3 regions of the Actinoplanes sp. NPDC049598 genome follow, and region 2 is predicted to be linked to each of the others. Evidence: riboswitches for the same ligand, from Rfam matches in the RefSeq annotation. Region 2 holds a riboswitch; each other region holds the start of a gene.
The links. A riboswitch is a leader RNA that binds a small molecule or an ion and turns the genes downstream of it on or off. The one in region 2 is predicted to bind cyclic di-AMP.
Positions count from the first base shown of each region.

Region 1 (9,562 bases), on a different contig from region 2:
GCGGCTTCTACGTGCCGGCCGAGGAGGTCGTCGAGCGCGACGGCAAGTACTACTACGACGACAAGGAAGTCACCCGCAGCTACGGCAAGATGGGCAAGTCGCTGAAGAACGTCGTCACCCCCGACGAGATGTGCGACCAGTACGGCGCCGACACGTTCCGGGTGTACGAGATGGCGATGGGCCCGCTGGATGTCTCCCGCCCGTGGGAGACGAGGGCGGTGGTCGGTTCCCAGCGCTTCCTGCAGCGAGTGTGGCGCCTGGTCGTCGACGAGGAGACCGGCGCCGTCCGCACCACCGACAACCCGCTGGACCCGAAGACCCGCAAGCATCTGCACCGCACCATCGCCGGCGTCCGCGAGGACCTGGACGAGCTGCGCTTCAACACGGCGATCGCCAAGCTGATCGAGCTGACGAACACGCTGACCCCGCTGCCCGAGGCCTCCCGCGAGGCCGTCGAGCCGCTGGTGCTGATGCTGTCCCCGTTCGCGCCGCACCTGGCCGAGGAGCTGTGGGGCAAGCTGGGCCACGAGGGCACGCTGGCCTACGCCGACTTCCCGGTGGCCGACCCGGCCCAACTGAAAGCCGAGTCGATCACCTACCCGGTCCAGGTCAACGGCAAGGTCAAGGCCCGCGTGTCGGTCACCCCGGAAACGCCCGAGGCCGAGATCCGGGCCGAGGCCCTGGCCGCGGTCGCCGACGCCCTGTCCGGCCGCGACCCGAAGAAGGTCATCGTCGTCCCCGGCCGCCTGGTCAGCGTCGTCGTCTGATCAAGGACCAACCGCGGAGGTACGCCTCCACGGACTCACAACAGCACTGAGGCCGCACCCGCTCGTCGGGCGCGGCCTTCGTGCTTCCCGGGGCCGCAGCGCGCCTTTCGCGTGTAGTCGTGGTCACCGCGCGGCCCGCGCGGTGGAGGCGGGGGGTTGGGCCGGGCGCGCGGGGTGAGGGCTGCGATGGGCGGCGGTTGGGCCGGGCGCGCGGGGTGAGGCTGCGCTGGGCGGGGTTGGGCCGGGCGCGCGGGGTGAGGGCTGCGCTGGGCGGGGTTCGGCCGGGTGCGCGGGTGGGTGCTGCGCTGGGCGGGGTTCGGCCGGGCGCGCGGGTGAGGCCTGCGCGGGGTGAGGGCTGCGCTGGGCGGGGTTCGGCCGGGCGCGCGGGTGCGGGCTGCCTGGGTGAGCGCTGCGCTGGGCGGGGGCTGCGCTGGGTGGGGATCGGGCTGGAAGGCCCGGGATGGGCCATGCAATCGCGCGGAAGGCGCGCTGCGGCCCGGGGAAAGCAGAAAGGCCGCGCCCGGCGGAGCGGGAGCGGCCTTAGTGCGGTTGTGAGGGTGCCGAAGCGTACCTCCGGCGGGGTTGACTCTCAGGCGGTGGCCACGGCGGCGGCGGACTTCTTCGCGGAGCGCTTCCACCAGACGACGATGCCGGTGGTGAGCAGGAAGCCGATGGCGGCGGGGGCGAAGGAGAGCACGCTCATCTCGCCCGGCTGGGTGACGGCGGCGCCGATCGTCGCGTAGGAGATGGCGGACGGGATGGCGGCCAGGGTGGTGCCGAGCAGGTAGCGCTTGCGACAGACGCTGGTGGTGCCGTAGGCGTAGCCGACCAGGCCGAACGGGGCCAGCGGGAGGAAGCGGACCAGCAGCACGGCGGAGAGGCCGCGCTTGTTGAGCCAGCCGTCGAGCTTGTGGAGCTTGCTGCCCAGCTTGCCGCCGGCGCGGGCCTCGAGGGCGCCGCGGCCGACCCAGCGGCCCGCGTAGTAGGTGACGGCGGCGGCGATGACCGCGGCGGCCAGGGCGGTCGCCGCGCCCGTGGTGGCACCCAGGAGGGCGCCACAGGCCACGGTGATCGCGGTGCGGGGGACGAGGACCGAGAGGAGCAGGCCGCCGACCACCGCGATGATGGCGGCGGCGATCGGGCCGAGCTTGGCGATGCCGTCGGCGATGTCCTGGATCGGCAGCACGGCCGCGGCGACCGCGATGGCGGCGATGACCAGGCCGAGGATGCCGAACCGGACGAGCCGGCGGCGCCAGCCCAGGGACTGAGGGGCCTGAGGGTCCGCGGAGGCGATGGCGCCCGGCGGGGCGATCAGGATGTCAGTCATGCAGTCGTCCGTCCCAGTGTCTCGTCGGTCAAAACGTGTCGTCAGGCTCCGGCTGCCGCCAGTCGTTCGCCCCGGAGCCGCTCGGCCCAGGTGTCGTCGACCGGGGCAAGACTATCCGCGCCGATGGCCCAGCGCAGTAGCAGATCGGCTATAGCTGGGTTGCGGGCCAGCGCCGGGCCGTGCGAGTAGGTGCCCAGAATCTTCCCTGCCCAGGCTCCCTCGGTTTGGCCGTCATTGCCAATGCCGGCCGTCACCCGGGCCAGCGGGGCGGCGCCCGGCCCCAGGTGGGTACGGCCGCCGTGATTTTCGAAACCACTCAGCGGAGGCAGCCCCAGCCGCGGGTCGATGTCGCCGCGGATCTCGCCCACGGCGCGCGTCTCACCCCGGTCGGAGTGCAGGTCGAGAAGCCCGAGACCCGGGCATTTCGCTCCCTTGGCAAAGAACGAGTGACCGAAGAGCTGGTAACCGGCGCAGATGGCCAGCACCGCCGCGCCCTGGTTGACGGCCCGGTGCACGCCGCCGTCGTTGATCAGCCGCTGGGCCGCCAGGGCCTGCGGGCCGTCCTCGCCGCCGCCGATCAGGTAGATGTCGGCGGTGGTGGGCATCGGCTGGTCGGAGCGGACCGAGTACGTCTCGACCGGGATGCCGCGCATCGCGGCCCGGCGGGCCAGGATCAGCAGATTGCCGCGGTCGCCGTAGGTGGAGAGCAGGTCCGGATAGATCCAGACGATGCGCAAAGCCTCAGTTGACACGGTCCAACTCCGCTCGGATGTCCTGGAACGCCGTGTAGTTGGCGATCACCTCGAGGCGGCCGGGGGGCACGATCCGGACCGCCTCCTCGAAACTCAACACGTGCTGGAAGGGCACACCGTTCACTTCCAGCCGAACTGCCAGGTCGTAGGCCCGCTCACCGGTGATCAGGACCGGCCGGCCGTACAGCGGCGCGAAGTCGACGTCGTACAGCCAGGAGGTGTCGAAGCCGTCGGGGTCACGCGCGTTGATGGAGAGCAGGGTCGGCGCCTGATCGGCCATGTCGAACGCCTCGAGCCAGCTGGCCGGGTTCTTGGCCAGCAGCAGCCGGATGTTGCGGCCGTCCCGCTCGACCTGCGCGTACCGCCCGGCGATGGAGGTGACGGTGGAGAGCCGGGGGAGCGCCTCGATCGGGCGCACGCCGAACTCGGCCGCCACGGCCAGCGCGGTGGCCGCGTTGCCGAGGTTGACCGTGCCCGGCAGCTGCAGCTTGACCAGGTGCCAGTCGCCGCGCGGGTCGACCACGCCCTCGTCCTCGACGCGCCACTGCGGTATCGGCCGGCGCAGCGGGCAGCCGGTGCACCACCAGTCGCCGTTCTCCCGCTCGATCGGGTCGCCGCTCTCCGGGCAGACCCACGAGTCGTCCTGCCAGCGCTGGCCGGCGCTGAACCAGGTCACCTTCTGCGAGCCGTAGGCGGCCCAGACCACCATCGGGTCGTCGGCGTTGGCGACCACGTTCACATCCGGGTGGCCGGCCAGGGTGGTGCGCCACAGCTGCGCCATCATCGCCACCTCCTTGGCCCGGTCGAGCTGGTCGCGGGAGAGGTTGAGCAGGGCCACCACCCGCGGCTTGGTCTCGTCGATGACCCGGGGCAGGTAGTGCTCGTCCACCTCCAGCACCGCGAACGGGGTCTGACCGGCCTTGGCCAGGGCCGACGTGTGCCCGGTGGGCATGTTGGCCCCGAAGGAGTTGGTCGCGACCGGGCCGAGCACGCCGAGCGCGGCCGCCGCCAGCCGCGTCGTGGTGGTCTTGCCGTTGGTTCCCGAGACGAGCGCGATCGCGCGTCCGGTGGCCAAGTGGCTCAGCAGCTCAGGGTCGATCTTGAGGCCGATCCAGCCTCCGATGACCGAGCCGTCGCCGCGTCCCGCGGCCCTGGAGAGCGCCGCCGCCGTCTTCGACACGGAGGTCGCGACCTTGGCCCGCAGGGGCATCTTCCCGTCCGTCACGGCGACGAGGGTACCGGAACCGCCTGTTACGTCGAGTTGTCGCCGGTCCCCCTCCGTCCGGCATCCGACTCGGCCGTTCGGGGGAGCGGGTTTTGCCCGGTGAGGAAGGTTTGAACCGCGGAAGAGTGAATACGGAAAGGCCGTCACCCGGCCGGTGACGAGGAATTATGTGTTCTGTTTCACCCGTAACCTTCAACAAAATGTATTTGCCCCAGCACGATCCGTGCTGGCAAAAGTTACGCGGCGGTCACAAATCGGACAGGGGTCCGTGTGCCAACTACTCTCGGTCACTGAGCCGCTTCCGCCGCCCGGGACGGATCTCGGGTACCAAGGATCAGCCGACAGCAACCCGCTGGAAGCTTGCGCCGCCCGGTTCACGCCGAGCCCTGCCCCGGGCCAGGCAGCGCGACCACGAGCAGTTGTACGACCACAAAGGCATACGGGGGCAGGGACGGGGGACCCAAATAGCGGTCTCCTCCGCGTCACCCGCTCCGGTGGCGATCAACGGAGAGACCTTGGGGTGAAGTCGCCTCCCAGCGACCGGGCAAGCCTTCCCGCCCGAACCCGACAGCTAACCTCGCAGGCGTGCCGGAGGGAATTCTCTACCGTGCACGAACACAGTTCGAGCCGGGGCCGACGCATGTCCGTCGGAGCCGGCAAACTCGCACTGTCTCTCGGTCTCTGCCTCTGCGCCGGCCAGCTGGTCTCCACGCCGGCCGCGCACGCCGCCACCCCCGTGGTGACGCAGGCCGCCGTGACTGCCAAGGCCGCGGCGAAGGTGAAGCCGACCGTCCGCACCAGCGTCAGCACCCGCACGCTGGCCTGGGGCGCCAAGGTCAAGGTGACCGCCCGCTACATCAACCCGACCAACGGCAAGGCGGTCACGTCCGGCACGGTGCGCCTGCAGGCGCTCCGCAACGGCAAGTGGCAGAACTGGGCGTCCGGCAAGGTCAACAAGAACGGCGCCATCGCCCTGTACGCCGCCCCGAAGACCAGCGGCTCGCTCCGCATGGTCTACGCCGGCACCTCGACGTTCGCCCCGCAGGTGGGCGGCCGCCTCGCGGTGAAGGTCGTCGCCAGCGGCGCCAAGGTCCTGGCCGAGGCCTCGGCCCACACCGGCGCGCTGTACAAGTTCGGCGCCTCGGGTCCGAGCCGCTTCGACTGCTCGGGCTTCACCAAGTACGTGTACAAGAAGGCCGCGGGCAAGAACCTGGCCCACAAGGCCAACTCGCAGCAGTCCGCCGGCAAGTCGGTGGCCAAGGGCGCCAAGAAGGCCGGAGACCTGATCATCTTCCGGAACGGCTCCTACGGCTACCACGCGGCCATCTACGCGGGCAACGGCTACATGTACGACTCGCCGCACACCGGCGCGCGCGTCTCCAAGCGCAAGATGATCAGCACCAACTACGTGGTCCGCCGCCTCGTCTGAGGTTCCTCAGACACGCGGTAAGTACGACAGTTGCTCAGCGGGGCGCGACCGGTTCGGTCGCGCCCCTCTGTCGGTCCGGTGACTCCAGGTGACTTGCTCGCGCTTTCCGGAGATACGGAGTTGGCCACAGGCACCCGCCGTAGGGACGGCCTCGGTCTGTCCTCACTCCCTCTGCCCCACTTTCGGCCGGTGCGTACCGTCACGCCAAGGCCCGCTCCGCGGGCCTGAAGGCGCTTTCTCCGTCCCGCCTGTAAATAACAGCCCGCACACCTGAGCCCTCGGCGTGCGGAATCTGCGCCCTGGCGATGAGGTGTCCGCCGGGTCACGTCGCCCGCGCCCGCGCCGCCGGCCGCCCACCGCGTCCGCGCCGCCGTGTTTGTCCGCGCCACCCGCGCGCCTGGGCCGCCCACCCCGCCCGGGCCGCCACCCGCGCGCCTGGGCCGCCCACCCCGCCCGGGCCGCCACCCGCGCGCCTGGGCCGCCCACCCCGCCCGGGCCGCCACCCGCGCGCCTGCGCCACCTACCCCGCCGGGGCCACCCGCGTGCCTGCGCCATCCATCCGGCGGGGGCCACCGCGCCCGCGTCCGCCCTGGCCCGCCCGGCCTGATCCCGCGCCCGCGCCCGCGCAGGCTCGGGCGACCTCGCGGGGATCGCGTCGGCGGGCGCGCGGTGAATGACGATGCGGGGGCGTGAATGAACTGGAGTCGGGGTTGACAGCGGGTTATCTCGACGGTCCTCCACTTTCCTCCCCGGCGGGGGTTGACATTTGTTTTGACTGGGAGGTTTGGGCGTGTTTGTCGTGTTTCTTGACGGGGGTGCGGTGAGGATGTCGGAAACCGGACGGGGTTGATCATGCGGTGGCCCTCCACTCTGCGTGCACGCCTTTGAGCTGGGGTTTCGTGTGCGAACAAGCTTCGTGAGGGCGCTCATTCGGCTTGCGGGTGGAGGGAAGTGGAGTAGAGTGGAGCGCAGTGGCAGGGCCAAAAGGGACCTGAATTCCAAACGGGATTTGGCTCTGGAAGACCTGCCGGCCCGAGTTGACCGGCGGACCGCGAACCGCCAGGGGCAGGGGGTTGGAGCCGATGTTTCTCGGCACTCATACCCCACGCCTCGACGACAAGGGGCGGCTGATCCTTCCAGCGAAGTTCCGCGACGAGCTGGCGGGAGGTGTCGTGATCACCAAGGGGCAGGAGCGCTGTCTTTACGTGTTCCCGATGCCGGAGTTCCAGCGCATCGCGGGTCAGCTTCGCGAGGCCCCGGTCACGAACAAGGCCGCCCGGGCGTACAGCCGGGTGTTCTTCGCCAGCGCGCACGACGAGATTCCCGACAAGCAGGGGCGGGTCACGATCCCGGCTCACTTGCGGGCGTACGCGGCACTCGACCGCGAACTCGTGGTGATCGGGGCGAGCACCCGGGTGGAGATCTGGGACAAGCAGTCGTGGGACGACTACCTCGCCGCGAGCGAAGACGAGTTCGCGGACATCGAGGAGGGGGTGCTGCCCGTCGGACTGTGAGGCGTGGCATTCGGCCGGCCCTGTGGTGGGGCCCGGACGTCGCTGCTGCCGTACTGCGAGATCTCCAGCCGCTCCCGCACCTGGCGCCTCTTCCCCGGCGCCAGGCGCGTGTCCGGGCTTGGGCGCGCCCGATGGCAACGGGCACGAGCGGATGGGGATCTGGCGGTACGGAAAGACGTTCGGGCGGCTGCCACGGCGTGGGCACATCGCTACGGCGTCGTCGATGGGTGGGCACTGGGCCGGAAAAGGGCCTGGTGAGGCGTGAGCCGGGGACAGTCGGGGATGCGATGGGGGTCGACATGGGGGAGCTTCGCGGCACGCACGTGCCGGTGCTGCTCGAGCGATGCCTCGAGCTGCTCGCCCCGGCCCTGCAGCTGCCCGGCGCGGTGCACGTCGACTTCACGCTCGGCCTGGGCGGTCACGCCGAGGCGGTGCTCGAGCGCTATCCGGAGGTCGTCCTCATCGGACTCGACCGGGACACCGAGGCGCTGGCCCACTCGCGGCAGCGGCTCGCCCGGTTCGGCGAGGAGCGGGTCCACCTGGTCCACGCCGTCTACGACGAGCTGCCCCGCGTGCTCGAGAAGCTCGGTATCCGGCTGATCCACAGCGGACTGTTCGACCTGGGCGTCTCCTCGCTGCAGCTCGACGAGGCCGACCGTGGCTTCGCCTACGCACAGGACGCGCCGCTCGACATGCGCATGGACCAGACCACGGGCATCACGGCCGAGCAGGTCGTGAACGAGTACGAGCCCGGCGAGCTGGTCCGGATCCTGCGGACGTACGGCGAGGAGAAGTTCGCCACACGTGTCGTCTCGTCGATCGTGCGGGAGCGGCAGAAGGGCCGGATCACCTCGACGGCGAAGCTGTCCGAGCTGGTCAAAGAGGCCATCCCCGCCGCAGCCCGGCGAACCGGTGGAAATCCTTCGAAAAGAACGTTTCAAGCGTTACGCATCGAGGTAAATGGCGAACTCGCCACGCTCGAGTCCGCGGTCCCGGCCGCTTTGGACGCGTTGGCCCCGAAAGGGCGCCTTGTGGTGATGAGCTACCAATCTTTGGAGGACCGGATCGTCAAGCGTGCCCTCACCGCGAGGACGCGCTCGACGGGGCCGATCGACCTGCCGGTCGAACTGCCCGGCACCGGTCCGACACTGCGGCTGCTGACAAAGGGGTCAGAGCCGCCCAGTGACGACGAGGTCGCGGCGAACCCGCGGGCAGCTTCGGTGAAGCTGCGCGCCGTGGAACGCCTCGACCAGCACGACCAGGCTCCCGGGGCCGCCCGCGAACGGCCCCGACTGTCTACAACGCACGGGGGACGAGGGCGGTTACGCCCGGGGGAACGCGAAGAGGGGGAGGGGAAAGCATGAGCGAGCGCAACCACGCGCCGCGGTCGGGGGGCCGGGCCGCGGATCAGCAGCGCCAGGCGTACGGCCGGCGCGAGCAGGGCACGGGCCGCGATGCGGACGCCACGAGCCGGGCCGGCGACGGCCGGGGCAGTGCCGGCCGGGGGGCCCGGCACTTCACGGACGACATCCGCGGTGGTGCGGACGAGGCCGGCCCGCGCCGGTCCGGGATCGGCCGCGACGCCCGGGGCGCGAGCCCCCGGCGACGGGAGAACGAGGACGTCCGCGGCGGGGCCCGCGACGCCGCTCCCCGCAGCCGCGCCCGCGACACCGAGGGCGTCCGCGCCGGCCGCGACACCGAAGGTGTCCGCGCTCGCCGCGACATCAGCGAGGACGCCCGCGCTCGCCGCGATAGCGGGGAGGTTCGCGCTCGCCGCGACATCAGCGAGGACGCCCGCGCTCGCCGCGACACCGGGGAGCTTCGCGCTCGCCGGGACACGGAAGGCGTGCGCAAGCGCCGCGACACCGAGGGCGTGCGGGCGGACCTCGACCCTGATGGCCCGCGGAAGCGCCGGGACACGGAAGGCGTGCGGCTGGGCCGGGACGCTGAGGGTTCGCGCAAGCGCCGGGACACGGAAGGCGTGCGGCTGGGCCGCGACGCTGACGGGACGCGGAAGCGCCGGGACACCGAGGGCGTGCGGCTGAGCCGGGACGGCGAAGGTGTGCGGGCGGGCCGTGAGGTCGAAGGTGGCCGGCGGGACGCCGAGAGCGAGCGGGTTCGGCGGATCACCGAGGATGTGCGGGCTCGGCGGGACAGCGACCAGGACAAGGTGCGGCCGATCGCGGCCAAGCTGGAGAAGGGGCGTTCCGCTTCCGCTCGCGGGGGCCAGGGGCGGCCGGACGGGGTCGAGGCGCCCGTCGCGGGCACCGCGGCTCTGCAGCTCGAGGTGGAGCCCGACGGCAACGGCCGGGCCGAGGCCGGGGCGGGGCCGCGGCTCTCCGTGGCGCCGCTGCCGATCCGGCGGGGGCCGCGGGCGCCGTTCACGGCCGGGGTGGTCGGGCTGGTGATCGTCGGGGTGCTCGGCATTCTGCTGATCAACACCAAGACGAACGAGAACTCGTTCAAGATCGCTGACCTGGAGAAGCAGAACACGGCGCTCGACAACCAGCGGCAGGACCTGGACAACCAGCTCATCGAGGTGTCGAGC
Region 1 covers NZ_JBFAOX010000018.1:152,603-162,164, reverse strand. Annotated here, with positions in the region: gene leuS (leucine--tRNA ligase) at 1-767, shown strand, start outside; gene AB0J66_RS34135 (VTT domain-containing protein) at 1,357-2,094, opposite strand; gene AB0J66_RS34130 (glutamine amidotransferase) at 2,136-2,846, opposite strand; gene AB0J66_RS34125 (MurT ligase domain-containing protein) at 2,836-4,056, opposite strand; cyclic di-AMP (ydaO/yuaA leader) riboswitch at 4,486-4,672, shown strand; gene AB0J66_RS34120 (NlpC/P60 family protein) at 4,712-5,500, shown strand; gene mraZ (division/cell wall cluster transcriptional repressor MraZ) at 6,583-7,014, shown strand; gene rsmH (16S rRNA (cytosine(1402)-N(4))-methyltransferase RsmH) at 7,302-8,378, shown strand; gene AB0J66_RS34105 (hypothetical protein) at 8,375-9,562, shown strand, end outside.
Region 1: another riboswitch for cyclic di-AMP. It lies ahead of AB0J66_RS34120 (NlpC/P60 family protein); the one in region 2 lies ahead of AB0J66_RS07925 (transglycosylase family protein).

Region 2 (9,562 bases):
AGCCGAGCTCGCCGTCGACCGCGAGGCCCTCGAGCCCCTCCGCCTGCGCGCGGCGTCCCGCCTCGGCTTCCACCCCACCGACGCCGTACGAGCCGTAGCCCTCCCCGGCGGCATACCCCGCCTCATCCCGGCGGCGAGCCCCCCGAACCCGCCGGCTCGGGGTCCCGCCGCGCCGTCGGACGGCGTGCCGCGTGTGGTCCCGGCGGTGAGCCCTCCGAACTCCCCGCACGGCGACGGCGCTCGCCGGGGTGATCCGGCCGATGTGCTCGCCGCCGAGCGGGCTGGTGTCGGCCCGGCCGTGCTGGTGAAGGATTTGCCGGAGTCCTGGGCCGCGGCGCAGGTCGCACTCCGCTTCACCGCCGAAGACACCGACCAGGACCCCGGCCGTCGCGTGGTCCACGCCGAGCAGCTGGGGGGCCTGGTGCTGCTGGCCCCGGCGATCGGACCCGCCACGGAGCCCCACCCGGACGTCCGGGCCCTCGAGCGGGCCGCCGCGTCGGCCCCCTGGATGCTGCGCACCCTGGACGCCGTGGCCGAGGCGGCCAGCCTGCGCGCGGCCGCCTCCGCTCTGCGTGTGCACCACTCCACGCTCCAGGACCGTCTCGCCCACTCCCAGCCCCTGCTCGGCTGGGATCCGCGCGAACCCCAGGGCCGCCTGCGCCTCCAACTTGCGCTGGCGCTCCGCCGCCTGCACCGGAACCCGGTCTCCTGACTCCCCGCGCGGCGCGCCTGGTCGCGCCCCGGCGTGAGCGACATCCATCGCCCCGCCCCGCCGCGCCCCGTGAGGGAGGTCCGCGTGCTCCTGTCGGCCCGGTAGCGCCTTCGCCGTGAGCGAGGTCTACGGCATCCGTGGCCACGGTCGTGCCCTGGCATGAGCGACATCTCGTCGTCTCGGCCGCGCCCCGGGTAAGCGAGGTTCGCGGCATCTTGTCGTCCCGGTCGCGCCGCCGTGAGCGAGGTCCGCGACATCCGCCGCCCCCGTCGTGCCCTGGCACGAGCGAAATCCCGCCGTGGCGGCCGCGCTGCCGGGGTGGGCGAGGTCCGGCGCATCCCGTCGCGCCGGCCGCGCTTCCGGCGTGAGCGAGGTCTGCGACAGCGGGGGCGGCGGTGGGAGTCAGTGGAGGTTGGCGTCGGTGGCGGCGGACATCAGGGCGGCCGCGGTGTCGGTCAGCTCGGCGAGGGACGACAGCGCTGACGGCAGGGTGACATAGACGTGGTCGACGCCGGCTTCGGACAGGGCGCCGATGTCGTCGATGAGCTGGGGGATCGACGGGGTGGTGGCGACGCCGACCTGGAAGATGCAGGAGATCGCCGCGGGGTCGCGGCCGGCGGCGGAGGCCATGTCGCGGAGGCGGCCGAGGGTGTCGGCGACCTGCGGGGGCGGGGTGGCGGTGGGCAGCCAGCCGTCGGCGCGGCGGGCGATGCGGCGCAGTGCCGGCTCGCCGCGGCCGCCGAGGAAGAGCGGGATGCGCCGGGTCGGTTTCGGGTTGATGCGGGCCGATTTGATGTGGTACCGGCCGTTGTCGAAGGAGACGGGGTCGGGGGACCAGACGGCGTCCGCGACGTCGAGGAACTCGTCGAGGGCGGCGCCGCGCTCGGTCAGCGGGCGGGGAGCGGTGGCTTCGAATTCGTCGATGGACCAGCCGGCGCCGAGGCCGGCGATGAGGCGGCCGTTGCCGGCGGCGTCGAGGGCGGCGAGGGTCTTGGCCAGGCGGACGGGCAGGTGCAGCGGCGGTACGAGGACGCCGGTGCCCAGTTCGGCCCGCGACGTCACGGCCGCCGCCAACGTCAGGGTGACCAGGGGATCCGTCGTGTAGCCGTACCGCTCCGGCCAGGGGACGTCCGGCATTCCGTACAAACCGTGGGAGCCGCTCTGGTCCTCCGGTGTCAGCACCCGTTCGTACGCCCACAGGCTGTCGAAGCCGAGGTCTTCCGCCGCGCGGGCGAACGCGGTGACGTCGTGCGCTAGGTCGTATGTGGTGGTCTGCGGGAGGTTGACGCCGATCTTCACCTGGTCAAACTAGCGTCCACTGCGGAGCGTCGGATACCGCAGGGGCGCGGCGGGTATACCTGAGCGGTGGGAGATCTCGTGGACGCGCCGATTCTTGCCGCGATCGCGGGTGGGTACGGCTCCAGTACCCGGGTGCCGGGGCTCGCGGCCGATCTGCTGGTGACGGATCTCGATGGCTGGATCCCGGCCGGTGATTTCGCGGGGGACGGCGTCGAGGTGCTGCTCGAGGCGGGCCGCCGGCGCTGGCGGGCCGCGCAACCGCACGTGTCGGCGGCGCTGATCTGGAAGGCGTACTCCTACTGGCTGGGGGTGCCCGCCGTCTTCGGCTGGGTGGCCGCGCGCCGGGTGCCGCATCTCACGACGGCCCAGGTTCTGGTGCGGTTCGACGACCGGTACGCCCCGGCGCGGCTCGGCCTGCGGGAGGACATCCCGGTCTCGGTGCTGCCGGACGACCCGCTGGCCGGCCGCGGCGAGCCGCGGGTCTCCGTGGTCAGCGACGAGGCCGCCTTGCTGGCCACCCTGCGCCGGACCCTGCTCGACGAGCACGTCACGCCGCTGCTGGACGCGGTCCAGGGCGCGGCCCGGGTCAGCCGCCGCCTGCTTCTGGGCTCGCTGTCGGCGGGTATCGCCCACGCGGCCCAGCGCGCCTCGACGGTGGCGGGCGCGCCGCCGGGGGAGACGACCGGCCAGGTGCTGCGCATGCTCGACGTGGCCCACCTGGTCGACTGGAACACCGAGCGGGTGCGCCGCCGGACCTGCTGCCTGGCCTTCACGATCCCGCATCAGCGGTTCTGCGCCGACTGCTCGTATTGGAAGTGATGAAGCGTTGAACCCGACATGGGAGCGCTCCCGTATGGGTAACCGGGAGGCATGCTGATGGCGCTGTTGCTGGATCTCGCGAACATTCTCGGCGGTTTGCTGCTCGCCGCGGCCCTGCTGCGGCAGATTCCGCGCGTCGGCGGCGGGTTCGGCACGTTCGCCGACCGGGTCGCGCCGTGGGGCTGGGTGGTCGGCGTCGTGGCCCTGGTCGCCGGCGGTTACTACCTGCTGGTCCACCTCTTCGACGGGCCGCACGTCTTCCACTTCGAGGTGGTCGGCATCGCGGTCGGGGTCGCCCTGCTGTGGGACCGGCTGACGGGCCGCAAGACCGCGGAGGCGCCGTTCGGGCGAGGGCTGCTGCTGGCCGTCTTCGGCATCATCGCCGTTGTCGTCGGGCTCCAGGGCCTGGTAACGCCGGACTGATCGGCCTGGTCGCAGCCTTGATCGGTGATCACGGCAAAACGGGGCAGAACCGGGCGCATTCCCCGGCCGGGCGCACTGAGAACAACGTCACGATCGCCCTTCGTGGCTTTGCCGAGGGTCGATCGGCGTGGTTACGGTCGGCCGGTCCCACGATCGTGGGCACCGCGGGCGGAACGCCGAGTCCTGCCGCCGCCCGACGGAATTCAACTCAGGCATGGAGCGGGGGACCCAAACGTTCTCCGGCACGCCACCGCGCGTGCCTCGGGGTGAAGCCGCCTCGCGCGGCCGGGCACCTCAGCCCGAACCCGACAGCTCACCTCGTAGGCGTGGAGGTTGTTCTTCCATGGCACAAAACCGTAAGCACACCGTCGCGCTCGGCCTCACCACCGCCGGCGTGGCCGGAGCGTTCGCCCTCTTCGGCGCGGCCCAGCCGGCCCAGGCCGCGGGCAGCGTCAACTGGGACGCCGTCGCCCAGTGCGAGTCCGGCGGCAACTGGAGCATCAACACCGGCAACGGCTTCTACGGCGGCCTGCAGTTCACCAAGAGCACCTGGAAGGCCTACGGCGGCGGCAAGTACGCCAGCACCGCCAACAAGGCGAGCCGGGGCGAGCAGATCGCGATCGCCGAGAAGGTCCTCGACGGTCAGGGCATCGGCGCCTGGCCGGTCTGCGGCAAGAAGGCCGGCTCGTCGAAGAGCTACAAGGGCACCAACACCGGCGGCGCCTCGGAGAAGAAGTCGTCCTCCACCGCCAAGAAGTCGACGACCAGCAAGAAGTCGGCGACGCACAAGTCGGCGACGACGCACAAGTCGTCCACGACCCACAAGTCGACGACCGCCGCGCCCCGGAGCACCACGAAGACGACCGGCGACTTCTACATCGTCCGCGCCGGCGACACCCTGGCCAAGATCGCCAACCGCTACCAGATCGACGGCGGCTGGGAGCGGCTCGCCGAGCTCAACAAGAGCATCATCGACGACCCGAACCTGATCTTCCCGGGTCAGCGCATCGCGATCTGAGCAAGGCTCCCCGCAGCGAGAACCACCCGGCGGCTCGCCCGGACCTCGGTGCTCTTCCGCACCGGGGCCGAGGCCGCCGCCAGCATCGCGGCCGCCTGCGCCTCGTCGCGCAGGCTGCTCGCGGTGCTGCGGGCGAGCGAGACATCGTGCCAGGCGGCCGACTCGGCGGCCGTGGCCAGCTCGTACCGCTGACGCAGCCACGCGGCCGAGGCCCGGGCGATCACCAGCTCCTGCTCGACCTGGTGGAGCCGGGCGTCCCAGCCGTTGCGCTCGGCCATCGCGTCGGCCAGGGCCGAGGCGGGCAGCTCCCCGCGGCCGACGGCGGCCTCGACGGCCCGGTGCAGGAAGCTCTCCCGGTCCGCGTACTCCGCGCAGGTCCGGGCCGACCAGGGCGTGCCCCAGACGGCGCCCGCGGCGGCCCGGCGCACCCGGGCGTCCGCCTCCAGCCAGGCGTCGTAGGCGACGTTGACCGCCTGGGCGGCCTGCTCCCAGACCTCCTGCCAGCGGCCGGCGCTCGCCGCGGCGCGCTCGGCCGCCACCTGGATCTCGGAGGCGAACTGCGCCGCCTGGGCGGCCTCCTCGGCCTGGCGGTTCTTGAAAGCGCTCCGGGCCCGCAGCACGGCCACGGTCTCCTGGGCCGCCTTGCGCGGGTGGCGCATCGCCTGCGGGCTGCCCAGCAGGAGCAGGGCCGGCAGGGTGAGCAGCATCAGCGTGGCCCAGATGGCCGGCGCCGGTGAGGAAACAAGCATCTCCGCTACAACGTTCATGATCGTCAATCCGTCCGCGTGTCGAGTCCACCGTGGGCAGCTGCGATCAGCGCGGGAAGGCGCTGATCAGGCGGACGCGGCCGGAGGCGCGCGAGAACCGCGGACACCCGCGGTGAACTGTGTGCTGAGGACGGTGGCGCGGTCGATCGGCGCCTGCTCGGACTCCGCGGACTCGTCGGGCTCGGTGAGCGAGGACGAGGGATCGGACACAGCGGAGGAGGAGACAGCGGCCCGCGGGGAAGACGTCGCGGACGGCCGCTGCGGCGTGGCGACCTGCGCCAGCAACACGAACAGCAGAACGGACAACAACGAGCGCAGCAGGAGTGTCCTGCGGTCGCCGGTCGTCGTCATGGACCCAACATAGCGAGCCATGGGAGATCTTGCCCGCCCGCCACACCGCCACGTCAGAGTGACGGCCGCCGCGTCAGCCGCCGCCGCTTGGCCAAACGCCCAGGTGGCAGCGCGAAGAGCCGCCGGGCGTTCGACTCCGCGAAAGCACGGAAAACCGAAGGCGCCAGGCGCTGCGCCAGCCGCAGGAGACCGGTGTTGTAGTTCTCGGTCATCTCGATGTTCGGCGGCCGCCGTACGAAGTGGTCCGGCCCGTCCGTCGCCGCGTCCGAGCCGAACAGCACCCGCTCGGGCCCGACCTCGTCGATCAGGCGCTCGGCCTCGGCCGACCGGCACCAGGACGTCTCGAGGTAGAGGTTGGGCAGGGCGGCGGCGTGCCGCGCGGCCCGCCGCCGGCCCTCGGGCGGCCCGAGATACGTGTGGTAGAGCACGAACCGCACTGCCGGGAAGCGCTCGGCCAGCCGCCGGATCAGGTCGGGATCGGCCGGCCCGGGCGCGCTGTGCACGGTCACCGGGACGCCGGCCTCCTCGGCCACGCGAAGGTACGGGTCCAGACCTGGCGTGTCGGCCGGATACCCGTCGTACGCCGGGTGGAGCTTGAGCCCCGCCGCGCCGGCGCCGAGCCGCCTGCGGACGCCGGCCGGATCGGGCCCGCCGGGCCGCACCCAGACCAGCGGGGTGAGCCACGGCGTGGCCTCGGCGACGATCTCGACCAGGTCGTTCTCGGTCCAGCAGACCAGCGCGTGGGTCATGCCACCGGAGAAGGCGGCCGTGCGCAGGCTGTCGAAGCCGAGCTGCCCGCCGCCGGGGGCGCGGACGTGGGTGTGCGCGTCGACCGGGTCGAGGGAGATCCAGAGCCGGTAGTCCGCCCCGTCGTTGTTGTCGCACTGCTCGGATCGGGCCGAGCGCACCACGCAGTCGACGACGTGGCGCCCGCCGACCGGCACGGCGGCGAGCCAGCCGGCGTCGTCGCGCTCCATCGGCACGTCCTGCGGGGACGACCAGCCGTCGTACCCGTAGTGCAGGGTCAGGGGGCCGTCCAGGGCGCCGGTGTAGCGGATCAGGCCCTTCCCGGCCCACCGGATCGGCCGGTCGTAGCGCCTCACAGGGTGATGGTCCAGCCGTGACCGCCGTTGTCGTCCCAGCGTTCGCCGTCGCCCACCAGGAGATGAAAGCCGTAGCGGACGGTGCTTCCGCGCACGCCCCACACCAGCCCCCGGAACACGTGCGGCACGTCCGTGACCCCACTGGTGTAGTTGGGCACCGGCGAGTCGGCCTCGCTCCAGATAAAACCCACCGAGCTGTACGCGCCGGTGGCGTCATCGAAGACGACCTCGCGGGCCACGATCGGCTCGGTGAAGACCGGAGACGTCGTACGGTCGTGCTCGCCCACCACGAAGAAGAAGTGGTGCAGCGAGAACTCCGTCGAGCCGTCGACCGTCCGGGGCACTTCGAAGACGGCGCTTCTAGAAGGACCGGGCGACAGCACGACCTGCTCGGCCCCGGCCCAGTCGGGCGGCACGCCGGTGGGGGAGCAGGTGTAGTGGGCCTGCACCATGGCGATGCCGGGCACCGGGTCGATCCACGTCTTGCGCAGGCCGAAGACGCTCACAGGTGGTGGTACCAACAGTTGCCCCCTCCCGGCGCCGACGTGCCGTCCGGCCCCAGCCAGGTCTCGTTCTTCTCCTCCGGCGGGAACATCCGCCCGACGTGGTACTGCTGCACGAGGGTCGCCCCGCGCGGGCCCCACATCCGCGAATGGAACCGGTGCGGCAGGTCGAGCCCGTACAGCATCTGGTATTTCTCGTGGTGGAAGCGCTCCTTGTCCTGATAGGTGTAGTAGTTCTTGGCCTGGAACTCGGAGTCCGGCGGGATCCGCGGGTCCTCCATCGGGCTGTAGACCGGCGCCACCCAGTCGCCCACCGCCCAGTAGATGCAGATGTGGGTGATCCAGCCGTTCTCGTCGGTGTACTCGAGGTCCCGGTAGACGATGTCCTCGGTGAACAGGTCGGTGGTCCAGCGGTGGCCGCCCTGGAACACCTCGAAGTAGTAGTGGAAGCGGTACTCCGGCGCGGACCGGCCGCTTTCCAGATCCCGGACGCCGCGGGGCATCCGCAGCACCTTCAGCCGCTGCCTCGGGTACCCGCCGAGGTCCTGCAGCACCCGCGTCTCGTGGCCCCAGCTCCAGTCCGGCCACTGGCCCGGAGGCGTTGCCGCGTAATGGATCAGGACCTGTTCCACGTCGTCCTGCCGGTCGGTCCAGCCCTTCGGGTAATACCAGCTCATGAGCCTCAGCGCTCCCTTCGGTCGACCAGCCTCTGGATCTTCCCGGCCGAGCGGGCGAGGGTCTCGGGCTCGGCCACGACCACCTCGACGCTGGTGCCGACGGTGTCCTTCACGGTCCGGGCCACCTGGGCCCCGGCCGCCTCGCGCCGGTCGCCCGGGCAGTCGGGCCGGGCCTCGACCTGGACGGTCAGGTGGTCCATCCGGCCGCGGGTGGTGAGCACGAGCTGGAAGTGCGGGGCCAGCCCGGGCGTACGCAGGATGATCTCCTCGATCTGGGTCGGGAAGAGGTTCACCCCGCGCAGGATGATCATGTCGTCGGAGCGGCCGGTGATCTTCTCCATCCGCCGCATCCCCGGTCGCGCGGTGCCCGGCAGCAGGCGGGTCAGGTCGCGCGTGCGATACCGGATGATCGGCATCGCTTCCTTGGTCAGCGAGGTGAACACCAACTCGCCCTCCTCCGCCGGCTCGCCGGACTCGGGGTCGAGGATCTCCGGGTAGAAGTGGTCCTCCCAGATGTGCAGGCCGTCCTTGGTCTCCACGCACTCCTGGGCCACGCCGGGCCCGATCACCTCGGAGAGGCCGTAGATGTCGACCGCGTGGATGCCGGCCCGCTCCTCCATCTCCAGGCGCATCTGCTCGGTCCACGGCTCGGCCCCGAAGATGCCGATCTCGAGGCTCGACTTGCGCGGGTCCAGGCCCTGCTTCTCGAACTCGTCGATGACCGTGAGCATGTAGGACGGCGTCACCATGATGACGCGCGGCTGGAAGTCGGTGATGAGCTGCACCTGCCGCGGCGTCATCCCGCCCGAGACCGGGATGACCGTGCAGCCCAGCTTCTCCGCGCCGTAATGGGCGCCCAGACCCCCCGTGAAAAGCCCATAGCCGTACGCGTTGTGGAGGCGGTCCCCGGGCCGCGCGCCGGCCGCCCGGATCGATCTCGCCATCACGGTCGACCACGTGTCGAGGTCGCGCTCGGTGTAGCCGACCACCGTGGGCCGGCCGGTCGTCCCCGACGACGCGTGGATGCGCCGCACCCGGTCGCCGGGGACGGCGAACATGCCGAACGGGTAGTTGTCGCGCAGGTCGGCCTTGCTCGTGGTCGGGAACTTGGCCAGGTCGGCCAGCTCGCGGCAGTCGTCCGGGTGGACGCCGGCCGCGTCGAACGCCCGCCGGTAGTGCGGCACGTTGTCGTACGCGTGCCGCAGCGTCCACCGCAGCCGCCGTAGCTGGAGTTCCCGCAGCTCGTCCGCGCTCATCCGCTCGGTGTCGTCGAGCTGGGCGGGGTCGGGCGCGTCGCCGAACGTCATGGGGGGTCCTCCGATCGGGTGCTTCCCCCACGTAATCCCCAGGAAACGCGGTTCGCAACTCGGAGGACCGATCCCGCACAACCGGGCAAGGCGGTCAGTCCAGGCAGAACTCGTTGCCCTCGGGGTCCGCCATCACGATGAAGCCGAAGCTCAGCGGGGGAGCGGGCTCCTCCCGGCGCAACCGCTTGGCGCCGAGCGCCACCAGCCGGTCGTGCTCGGTCTCGAGGGCGGCCATCCGCTCGTCGCCCCGCAGGCCGGGTGCGGCCCGGACGTCGAGGTGGACGCGGTTCTTGACCACCTTCTCCTCGGGCACCTGCTGGAAGAAGACACGCGGCCGCGTACCGCCCGGATCCTCGATCGCGGACTGGCCGTTGCGCCGTTCCTCGGGCACGCCGAACCGGTCGAGGGCCTCCTCCCACGCGGCCCAGACGTCCGCGCCCTCGGGCAGCTCCACGCCCGGCGGCGCCGGCACGACATAGCCGAGGACCTGCCGCCAGAACTCGGCTTGAGCCCTGGGGTCGCGGGCGTCGAAAGTGACCTGGAATTCGCTGCTCACAGGTTTGCTCCGTTCGCGTGGAGGTAG
Region 2 covers NZ_JBFAOX010000002.1:431,893-441,454, reverse strand. Annotated here, with positions in the region: gene AB0J66_RS07945 (helix-turn-helix domain-containing protein) at 1-712, shown strand, start outside; gene AB0J66_RS07940 (LLM class F420-dependent oxidoreductase) at 1,115-2,011, opposite strand; gene AB0J66_RS07935 ((2Fe-2S)-binding protein) at 2,078-2,830, shown strand; gene AB0J66_RS07930 (hypothetical protein) at 2,888-3,253, shown strand; cyclic di-AMP (ydaO/yuaA leader) riboswitch at 3,438-3,594, shown strand; gene AB0J66_RS07925 (transglycosylase family protein) at 3,597-4,271, shown strand; gene AB0J66_RS07920 (hypothetical protein) at 4,253-5,038, opposite strand; gene AB0J66_RS07915 (hypothetical protein) at 5,105-5,389, opposite strand; gene AB0J66_RS07910 (amidohydrolase family protein) at 5,443-6,492, opposite strand; gene AB0J66_RS07905 (hypothetical protein) at 6,489-6,998, opposite strand; gene AB0J66_RS07900 (hypothetical protein) at 6,995-7,672, opposite strand; gene paaK (phenylacetate--CoA ligase PaaK) at 7,678-8,979, opposite strand; gene AB0J66_RS07890 (VOC family protein) at 9,074-9,535, opposite strand; gene AB0J66_RS07885 (DinB family protein) at 9,532-9,562, opposite strand, start outside.

Region 3 (9,562 bases), on a different contig from region 2:
CATGACTTCCCGTTGGTACCGCAACCGCTACACCGGGGTGGCGGCGATCCTGCTCGCCGCGTCGGCCGGCGTGTTCGTCCTGCGCGACGCGTCCGGCTCGGAGGCGAAGCCGCCCGACCTGCGCACGCAGCTCACCGACCGGCTGCGCGGCACGCTCGAGAAATCGGACCCGGGTCAGCACAACCACGCCGGCCACAGCGCCGCGCCGATCACCGCTCCGGTGATCTGCGGGGTCCACCTGTACGGCTTCGAGCCCTCCACGGCCACCGAGCTCACCGCGGTCCGTACGGTCTACGCCTTCCATCTCTGCGGCGTCGCCGAGCCGAAGAGTCCCTGGGATGTGGCGGTCAAGCTGGCCGGCCCGGTCATCGTCGACATGTCGGCCGACCCGCCCGGGATCCGGCCGGTCGAGGCGACCGCCGACGTCCGTTTCATCGACCGGCTGCGCCAGATGTTCCCCAGCCCGTACGCGGAACTGGCCCAGAAGGAGGCGCTGAGCTCGGCCGAGATGACCGAGCTGCGCCGCCGTTACGACGAGGCGGCCGGCCTTTGACCCTACTTCGATCTCGTCCGGGCGACCGCTCCGTAGCCGGTCGCCTCGGCCGGGGTGGGCCGGGGGCCGGGTCCGGGCCGCCAGTCGGAGACCGACACGATCCCCGGCTCGAGCAGGTCGAGACCGTCGAAGAAGCGCTCGACGGCGGCCAGCGGGCGCGGCGAGAACAGCGGCCGGATGTTCTGGTTGACCGCGTTCATGGCGGCGATCGTCTGCTCGTCGAGCGGGTCGAAGGTCGCGTGCGACAGCACCAGATAACTGCCGGCGGGCAGGGCCGAGACCAGCTGCTTCACGATCTCGTACGGGTTCTCGTGGTCCTCGACGAAGTGCAAGAGCGCCACCAGCAGCAGCGCGACGGGCTGGGAGAAGTCCAGCGTGTCGCGCAGGGCCGGGTCGGCCAGGATCTTCTCCGGGTTCCGGGCGTCGGCGTCGATGTACGCAGTCGCGCCCTCGCGGGAGCTGGTCAGCAGGGCCCGCGCGTGCACGAGCACCAGCGGATCGTTGTCCACATAGACGATCCGCGACTCGGGCGCGATGCCCTGCGCGACGTCGTGCACGTTCTCGTTGGTGGGCAGGCCGGTGCCGATGTCGAGGAACTGCCGCACCCCCGCCTCGGCCGTCAGGTATCGCACCGCCCGCTGCATGAAGGCGCGGTTCTCGCGGGCGGCGGTGCGGATGTGCGGGAAGACGGCCGCGATCGCCTCGGCGGCGTCCCGGTCGGCCTGGAAGTTGTCCTTGCCGCCGAGCCAGTAGTCGTACCGTCGCGCCGGGTGCGGCTTGGTCACATCGAGACGCTCAGAAATGTCCGCGCTGTCGGCACTCACCAGGATCCCCTGTCATCCGTGACATCAGGCGGTAGATCGTAACCCGTCCCCCACCCATGTGAACGGAGTCCAGCATGCCGCGAAGGCGTAGTCGTACGGTCACTCTGCTGGCCGGCTTGCTCGTTCTGATCCCTTCGGCCGCCGCCGCGGCCCCTCCTCGCCCGGCGCCCCTGACGGAGCTGAGCGTGGTGTCCGAGCAGGTCGCCTCCGGGCTGCGGCGCCCGGTCGCGATCACCGGGCTGCCCGACGGCCGGATGCTGATCGCCGAGAAGGAGGGCACCGTCCGGGCCTACCACCCCGACACCGGTCTGGCCGCCGACCCGGTGCTCGACCTGACCGCCCTGGTCGACACGTCGGACAACGAGCGCGGCCTGCTCGGCATCACGCCGGCGCCCAACTTCGCGCGGACCGGCCTGCTCTACGTGGCGTACACCAGCCGGCCCGCCGGCGCGCTGACCCTGGCCCGCCTGCCCCTCGGCGCCCCGGAGCGGCTGCAGGTGCTGCTCACCCAGGAGCACGCCGAGTACGGCAACCACAACGGCGGGCAGGTGGCGTTCGGCCGCGACGGCTATCTCTACTGGTCCACCGGCGACGGCGGGCACGCCAACGACCCGTTCAAGTCGGGCCAGGACCTCGGCACCCTGCTGGGCAAGATCGTACGGATCGACGTGAACCGCGCCTGCGGCCCGAAGCCCTACTGCGTGCCCGCCGGCAACCCGTTCGTTCGTACGCCGGGCGCCCGGCCCGAGATCTGGCTGTACGGCCTGCGCAACCCGTGGCGGTTCTCGATCGACGTCGACAATTCCCTGTGGATCGGCGACGTCGGCCAGGGCCTGGTCGAGGAGATCAACCACATCCGCCCGTGGCAGGGCGGGGCGAACCTCGGCTGGTCCTGCAAGGAGGGCACCCCGATCTTCGACCAGGAGCAGTGCCGGCCCGGCGTGCAGTACGTCGACCCGGTCTTCGAGTACCCGCACTACATGACCGAAAGCTGCTCGGTCACCGGTGGCGTGGTCTACCGGGGCTCCCGGACCCCCAAGGCGCGGGGCACCTACATCGCGAGCGACTATTGCTCGACCCTCGCCTTCGCCGTGCGCCCCAGGCCCGGCGGCGGCTACGAGTCCGCCACCATCGGCAACTTCCCGACCCAGCCGACCGCCTTCGGCGTCGACGTGCAGGGCGAGCTGTACGTGCTGAGCGACTACCCCGGGTGGCTGAGCCGGGTGCGTTTCGAGTGAGCTTGCGGCCGGGCCGGGAGGCGGTACAACGCCGTACGCCTCCCGGCCCGGTCCGCCGCTCCGGGGTCAGGCGAGCCGGCGGACGACGTAGTTGGAGCTGAAGATCTTCCGCTTGCTGACCCGCGCGCCACTGTGCGGCGAGTCGTAGATGTAGCCGTTACCGGCGTAGATGGCGGCGTGGTAGCCGTACGAACCCCGGCGCGAGATCAGCAGATCACCGGGCTTCTTGGCCGACTTGCTGACGCCACGGCCGTACCGCTGCTGCGAATGCGCCTTGTGCGGCAGCTTGACACCGACCGACTTGCGGTAGACGTACATCGTGAAGCCGGAGCAGTCGAACCGGTGCGGTCCGGCCGCGCCGTAGAGGTAGAGCGCGCCGACGTGCCGACGCGCCTCGGCCAGGATCTTGGCCCCCTTCCCGGACGACGGCCTGATCACGGTGACCTTGATCTTCCGGCCGACGTGCGCGGCGAAGACGGCGTTGCCGGTGTAGGAGGTGCGGAAGTATCCCGTCACCTTCGGCGCGGCCGAGAAGCTGACCGTTCCCTTGCTGGTCAACCGCTTTGCGAACCAGGTGTGCCACTTGCCGTTCCGGTACGCCTGCAGGCGTACCACCCCCGAGGTGATCGCCGCGCCGGTGGCGGGGTTGCGGTAGGTCGCGGTGATCCGCACCGACTTGCCGGCGGTCAACGACCGGGCGCTGTACGTGGTCCGGATGGAGACCTTCTTCTTGGCCGCGGCGGCTTTCGTCGCGGAGACGTGCGCCGTGGGGGCCGGGCCCGCCGCGGCGACCGCGCCCGGAGTGCCGACCAGCTGGCCGGCGCCGAGGCAGAGACCCAGGGACAGTGCGATGGTGCCGGTGCCGACGGACATGCGGCGCCGGCCCGAACTGTGTTCGTGCACGGTGGAAACATCCTTCCGGCACGCCTGCGAGGTTAGCTGTCGGGTTCGGGCGGGAAGGTTGCCCGGCCGCCGGGGGCGGCTTCACCCCAAGGCCCTCGCCACGCCGCCCGCACCGGGTGCGGTGGCGCCGAAGAGCCGATGGTGGTTCCCCCGTCCCTGCCCCGTATGCCTTCGCGGTGGTGGTGTCGCTCATGGTCGCGACGACCGACCGGGGTAGGGCTCGGCGTGAGCCGGTTCGTCGCGAGCCGGCCCGCTCTGCGGTCGGCCCCATCTTGCTACACCAATTCCGCCGCTCCCTCCGAGCAGCAAAGACTACCCAAAGTAGTTGGCACATTGCTGAGTGCCCGGTTTCTTGCAGTTGAAATGACAAGCAGTTATTGATCTGCTACAAGAGGTGTAAGTCGACCAGTGAAAAAGGCCACACAATTCTCGGTCGAGGGATAGGCCCGGCGAGGCTGGTAACACCTACAAAGTGTAGGTTTTTACTTTCCGGAAGAGGCGACGCCATCTGATGACCGCAGCCCTCGGCCCCTCGTTCCTGAACCCGGAACACCTGATCTCCACCTTCGGCCTTCTCGGCATCCTGGCGCTCGTCTTCGCCGAGTCGGGCCTGCTGATCGGTTTCTTTCTGCCCGGCGACTCGCTTTTGTTCACCGCCGGGCTTCTGGTGGCCGACGGGACGTACCTCAAGCAGCCCTTGTGGCTGATGTGCCTGCTGGTGTCGATGGCGGCGGTGGCCGGGGACCAATTCGGTTATCTCTTCGGCCGCCGCTTCGGGCCGTCGCTGTTCCGGCGGCCGGACTCGCGGCTGTTCAAACGCGAGAATCTGACCCGGGCCAGTGGATTCTTCGAGAAGTACGGCGCCCGGTCCGTCGTTCTCGCCCGTTTCGTTCCGATCGTGCGGACCTTCACGCCCATCGTGGCCGGAGCCGGCCACATGAAATACCGCACCTTCCTGCTTTTCAACGTCATCGGCGGCACGCTGTGGGGCTGCGGGGTGACGATTCTCGGCTATTTCCTCGGGCAGATCGCGTTCGTGAAGTCGAACATCGAACTCATCCTCGCCGGCATCGTCGCCGTGTCGGTCATTCCGGTCGGCATCGAGCTCCTGCGCGGCCGGCGACGGGCCCGGGCCGGCCGATGAGGGCGGGTCACGACTCGTCGGCCAGCAGCTGCCGCAGCAGGGCGGCGTCCGCCTCGTCCAGCGTCCCGACGAACTGCTGGAGGACCCGGAGCCGGTCCGGGCGGGCGGCCAGGGCCGCGCTCATCTGCGCCGCCGCCGCGGTGGCGGCATCCTGGGTCGGCCAGTAGGCGTGCCCGCGGCCGGCGCGGCGCCGCTGGACGGTTCCCTTGTCGTGCAGCCGGATGAGGATGGTCTGCACGGTGTTGTAGGCGAGGCCACCACCCAGCGCCTCCTGCACCTCGGCCGCGGTCATCGCCTCCGGGGCGGCCCACAGCACGCTCATGGCCGCCGCTTCGAGGCTGCCGGGCGTCCGCCGCCCGCCCTTCGTCGTCACCGTCCTGACCTCCGCGGTCAGGATAGCCGCGGCGGGGTCCGATCTGCTCGGACCCCGCAACGGTCAGGCGGTCGCCAGGAGCTTGCTGTCGACCGCGGCGGCCATGGCCTCCATGCCGGCGTTGTTGGGGTGCATGTGGTCGCCCTGGTCGAAGCGGCTGCTCCACCGGGTCGGGGTGGCCGGGTCGTGCACGGCGGCGTCGAAGTCGACGACGCCGTCGCAGCCGCTGGCGCTGGAGCGGACGAACGTGTTGAAGGTCTTCCGGCCGGCCTCGCCCGTGCTGTTGTAGCTCTCCGAGTCCGCGTACGGCACCAGGGTTCCGCACAGGACCTTGACGTTCGCGCCGTGGCTGCGCTTGATCAGCTGCTTCAGGCCGGTGACGAGCCGGGACCCGCCGGACGCGTCGGCGCCGCCGAGGTCGTTGATCCCGAGGTCGGCGACGATCACCCACTTGACGCCGGGCTGGCCGAGCACGTCGCGCTGGAGCCGGTTGAGGGCGCTGCGGCCCTTGCCGTCCTGCAGGAAGGAGTTGCCGCTGATGCCCGCGTTGAGCACCCCGATGGCGCGGCCCTCGCCGGTCAGCCGCCGGGCGAGCACGTCCTGCCAGCCGCGGTTCTCGTTCCAGGTCGAGTCGTAGCCGTCGGTGATCGAGGCGCCGAGCGCGACGACCGCGCCCTCGGCCTTCGGGTTCTGGACGTCGACGCCGGCGAGGAAGTAGTAGCTGTAGAACGAGCGCATCCCGGACAGCTCGGCTTTGGTGCTCTGGTTGCCCGAGCCCGCGTAGTTGTCGCGGTTCGCGGACTCGTGCTGGGTCACCGAGGTGACCTTCTCCGGGACGTAGGCGCTGACGGCCAGGTCGGTGCCGGCGGCCAGCTTGTACGCCACCGGGTCGCTCACGACGGTCTTGCCGGCCTGGATGGTCACCGAGTCGGCGCCGCCGAAGGTCACCGGGGCGTTGGTGCTCTCGTCGATCGTGCCCTTGCCCGTGTGTTTGGCCAGGTGGACGGCGCTCACGGGGAGCGGGGCGGTGCCGAACTCGTTGGAGAGCCGGACGCGTACGGCGTCGCCGCCGACGGTCGTGCGAACCACCTGCCGAAGCGTCTCCTGCTGGAAGCCCTCTCCCTTGCCGTCCTGCATGGCCGTCGCCCAGGTGCCGGTCCAGGGGGTCTTGGGGTCGATCGGCGTGGTGTCGGCCACCGCGGCGGCCGAGGCGGGGGCCTCCGGCGCGGCGGTCTGTTTCCCGTCGTCCGACGAGATGCGCCACACCCCCACGGCCACTGCCGCCACAAGAACCACCAGAACGGTCGCAACCAGGAGTTTTGTACTTCCAGTCCACTTCACGGCGACCACAGTACGGCCCTGATCAACTACCCGGGAGCCCCGCTAGTTGTACGACCGCAGGTAATCCGCCTCACCCACCTTTTGTCATTCGCAAAGGTTGCACAGTGCACTCGTGCGCTACGAGGCCCCTGATGAGCGGTTACGGTGCTCGCAGACGGCTGCGGAAGGAACGTCGGATGGACCGGGTGGCGGACCTGTGGGGCGAGCGGACGCCGCACGCGAAGGGCACGGTGTGGCCGGCGCGGGTGGATCAGCATCTCGACGCGGGGCTGAGCGAGGATCAGGTCGACCGGTGGGTGCAGAGCGCCTGCCTGCTCTGCAGCAACGGCTGCGGCTGCGACATCGCGGTCAAGGACGGCCGGATGGTCGGGGTGCGGGGCCGGGCGGGCGATGTGGTGAACCACGGCCGGCTCGGGCCGAAAGGGCTCTACGGCAGTACGGCCTGGGCCGGCTCACCGGACCGGTTGACCCGGCCGCTCATCCGCGAGGGGGACCGGCTGGTCGAGACCGACTGGGACACCGCGATGGGCCGCGTCGTGCGCGAGTCGCAGCGACTGCTGCGCGAGAAGGGCCCGCTGTCCCACGGCTTCTACACCAGCGGCCAGCTGTTCCTGGAGGAGTACTACACGCTGGCGGTGATCGGGAAGGCCGGGATCGGCACGCCGCACATGGACGGCAACACCCGCTTGTGCACGGCGACGGCCGCCGCCGCGTTCAAGGAGTCCTTCGGCGCCGACGGGCAGCCCGGCTCGTACACCGACATCGAGCACTGCGACGCGATCTTCCTGTACGGGCACAACATGGCCGAGACGCAGACCGTGCTGTGGGCCCGGATCCTCGACCGGACCCACGGGGCCGACCCGCCCGTGCTGGTCTGCGTGGATCCGCGCCGCACGCCGGTGGCGGAGGAGGCCGTACGGACCGGCGGCGTGCACCTGGCGCCGAAGGTGGGCACCAACCTGGCGCTGATGAACGGCCTCACCCGGGAGCTGTTCGCGAACGGGTGGGTCGACGAGGACTGGGTCGCCGCGCACACCATGGGCGCCGAGCAGTTGCGGGCGGTCGTCGAGCCGTACACCCCGCAGTCGGTCGCTGAGATCTGCGGGATCGACCCGGGGGAGCTTCGCCGGGCCGCCCGCATCCTCGGCGAGAGCCGCGACGTGCTCTCCACCGTGCTGCAGGGCTTCTACCAGTCGCATCAGGCGACCGCGTCTTCCGTCGCCGTCAACAACCTGCATCTGCTGCGCGGCCTGATCGGCCGGCCCGGTTCCGGCATCCTGCAGATGAACGGGCAGCCGACCGCGCAGAACAACCGCGAGTGCGGCGCCGACGGCGACCTGCCGGGCTTCCGCAACTGGGACAACCCCGAGCACGTCGGCGAGCTCGCCCGGCTCTGGAACGTGGACCCGCTCGTCATCCCGCACTGGGCACCGCCGACCCACGCGATGCAGATCTTCAGCTACGCCGAGGAGGGCTCGATCGGCCTCCTGTGGATCTCCGCCACGAACCCGGCGGTCTCGATGCCCGAGTCACCGCGGATCCGGCGCATCCTGGGCGGGGAGCAGTGCTTCGTCGTCGTCCAGGACCTGTTCCGGACCGAGACGGCCGAGCTGGCCGACGTGGTGCTGCCGGCCGCCGGCTGGGGTGAGAAGACCGGCACCTTCACCAACGTCAACCGCACGGTGCACCTGTCGGAGAAGGCGGTCGACCCGCCGGGCGAGGCCCGCAGCGACCTGGAGATCTTCCTGGCCTACGCCGACGCGATGGACCTGCGGGACGCCGGCGGCGCGCCGCTGATCAAGTGGCGGACGCCGGAGGAGGCGTTCGAGGCCTGGCGGACGGCGACGCGGGGCCGCCCGGTCGACTACACCGGGCTGTCGTACGGCAAGCTCCGCGGCCCGACCGGCATCCCGTGGCCGGTCAACGAACAGGCCCCGGACGGGACCGACCGGCTGTACGCCGACGCCGTGTTCCCCACCGCGACGGAGACCTGTGAGACGTACGGCCACGATCTGTTGACCGGTGGCGCGGTGACCGAGCAGGAGCACCGGGCGCTGCGGCCCGACGGGCGTGCCTTCCTCAAGGGAGCGGCCTACACGCCGCCGCACGAGCGGCCGAGCGAGGACTATCCGCTGCTGTTCACCACCGGCCGTACCGTCTATCAGTTCCACACCCGGACGAAGACCCACCGCTCCCGGTCGCTGCGCGAGGCCGCCCCGGAGCCGTGGGTGGAGCTTTCCCGTGCGGACGCCGAGCAGCTGGGCATCAGCGAGGGTGACGTGGTGCGGGTCGAGTCGCCGCGCGGCGCGATCGAGGTTCAGGCGCGGGTCGGCCGGGTCATGCCGGGCGCGGTGTTCGCCCCGTTCCACTACGGCGGGCCGGGGCAGGCCAACGAGCTCACCATGACGGTCTGGGATCCGGTCTCCAAACAGCCGTACTTCAAGACCGCCGCCTGCCGGGTCGTCCGGCTCCGCGCCGGCGACGGCCCGGCGAAGGCCCCCACGACCGGCGCCTCGGCCCCCGCGGTCCCCGATGCGGTTCCGCCCACCGCGGGCGGTGCGCCCACCGTCAGCCGGCTGGTCCCGACGCCGCACTATCCCCTGGACCCGGGGAGGGCCTGATGTACCTGACGGTCTACCTCGCGCTGGCCCACCACGGTGAGCGGACGCTGGCCGAGTCGTTCCGGGTCGTCGGCCAGGGCCACGCCCAGCATCCCGACGTGCTGTTCATATGTGCGGCCCTGGCCGCCATGAGCGACGAGCACGTCCGCCGCCTCGCCCCGATCGTCGCCCGCTACGGCGAGCGGGAGACCGGCGACGTCGACGAACCGGAGCGGCTGCACGCCGACGGCCTGGCCGGGGTCCGCTCCGGCCCGCTGGGGTTGCTGCGCGACCTGCAGGACCTGCACGTGCTGGGCACGCTGGTGCAGACCACCTGGACGGCCATCCATCAGGCGGCTCAGGGTCTGCGCGACACCGAGCTCATCGAGGTCTGCGAGAGCGCGTCGGGCGAGGCGAGCCGGCAGCTGTCCTGGCTCAACACCCGGATGAAGGCCGCCGCGCCCCAGGTCCTGATCGTCGCCGGATGAGCGCCGGGCCACCCGCCCCGCCCGGCGCCCACGAGGCCGCCGTGCAGGCGCTGATGCTGGCCAGCCGCGCGTTCGTCGGGCTGACCGCCCGGTCCCTG
Region 3 covers NZ_JBFAOX010000026.1:44,795-54,356, reverse strand. Annotated here, with positions in the region: gene AB0J66_RS39625 (hypothetical protein) at 2-553, shown strand; gene AB0J66_RS39620 (SAM-dependent methyltransferase) at 556-1,377, opposite strand; gene AB0J66_RS39615 (PQQ-dependent sugar dehydrogenase) at 1,452-2,615, shown strand; gene AB0J66_RS39610 (NlpC/P60 family protein) at 2,682-3,518, opposite strand; cyclic di-AMP (ydaO/yuaA leader) riboswitch at 3,525-3,652, opposite strand; gene AB0J66_RS39605 (VTT domain-containing protein) at 4,030-4,662, shown strand; gene AB0J66_RS39600 (BlaI/MecI/CopY family transcriptional regulator) at 4,670-5,035, opposite strand; gene AB0J66_RS39595 (GDSL-type esterase/lipase family protein) at 5,099-6,376, opposite strand; gene AB0J66_RS39590 (molybdopterin oxidoreductase family protein) at 6,553-8,997, shown strand; gene AB0J66_RS39585 (hypothetical protein) at 8,997-9,464, shown strand; gene AB0J66_RS39580 (MarR family transcriptional regulator) at 9,461-9,562, shown strand, end outside.
Region 3: another riboswitch for cyclic di-AMP. It lies ahead of AB0J66_RS39610 (NlpC/P60 family protein); the one in region 2 lies ahead of AB0J66_RS07925 (transglycosylase family protein).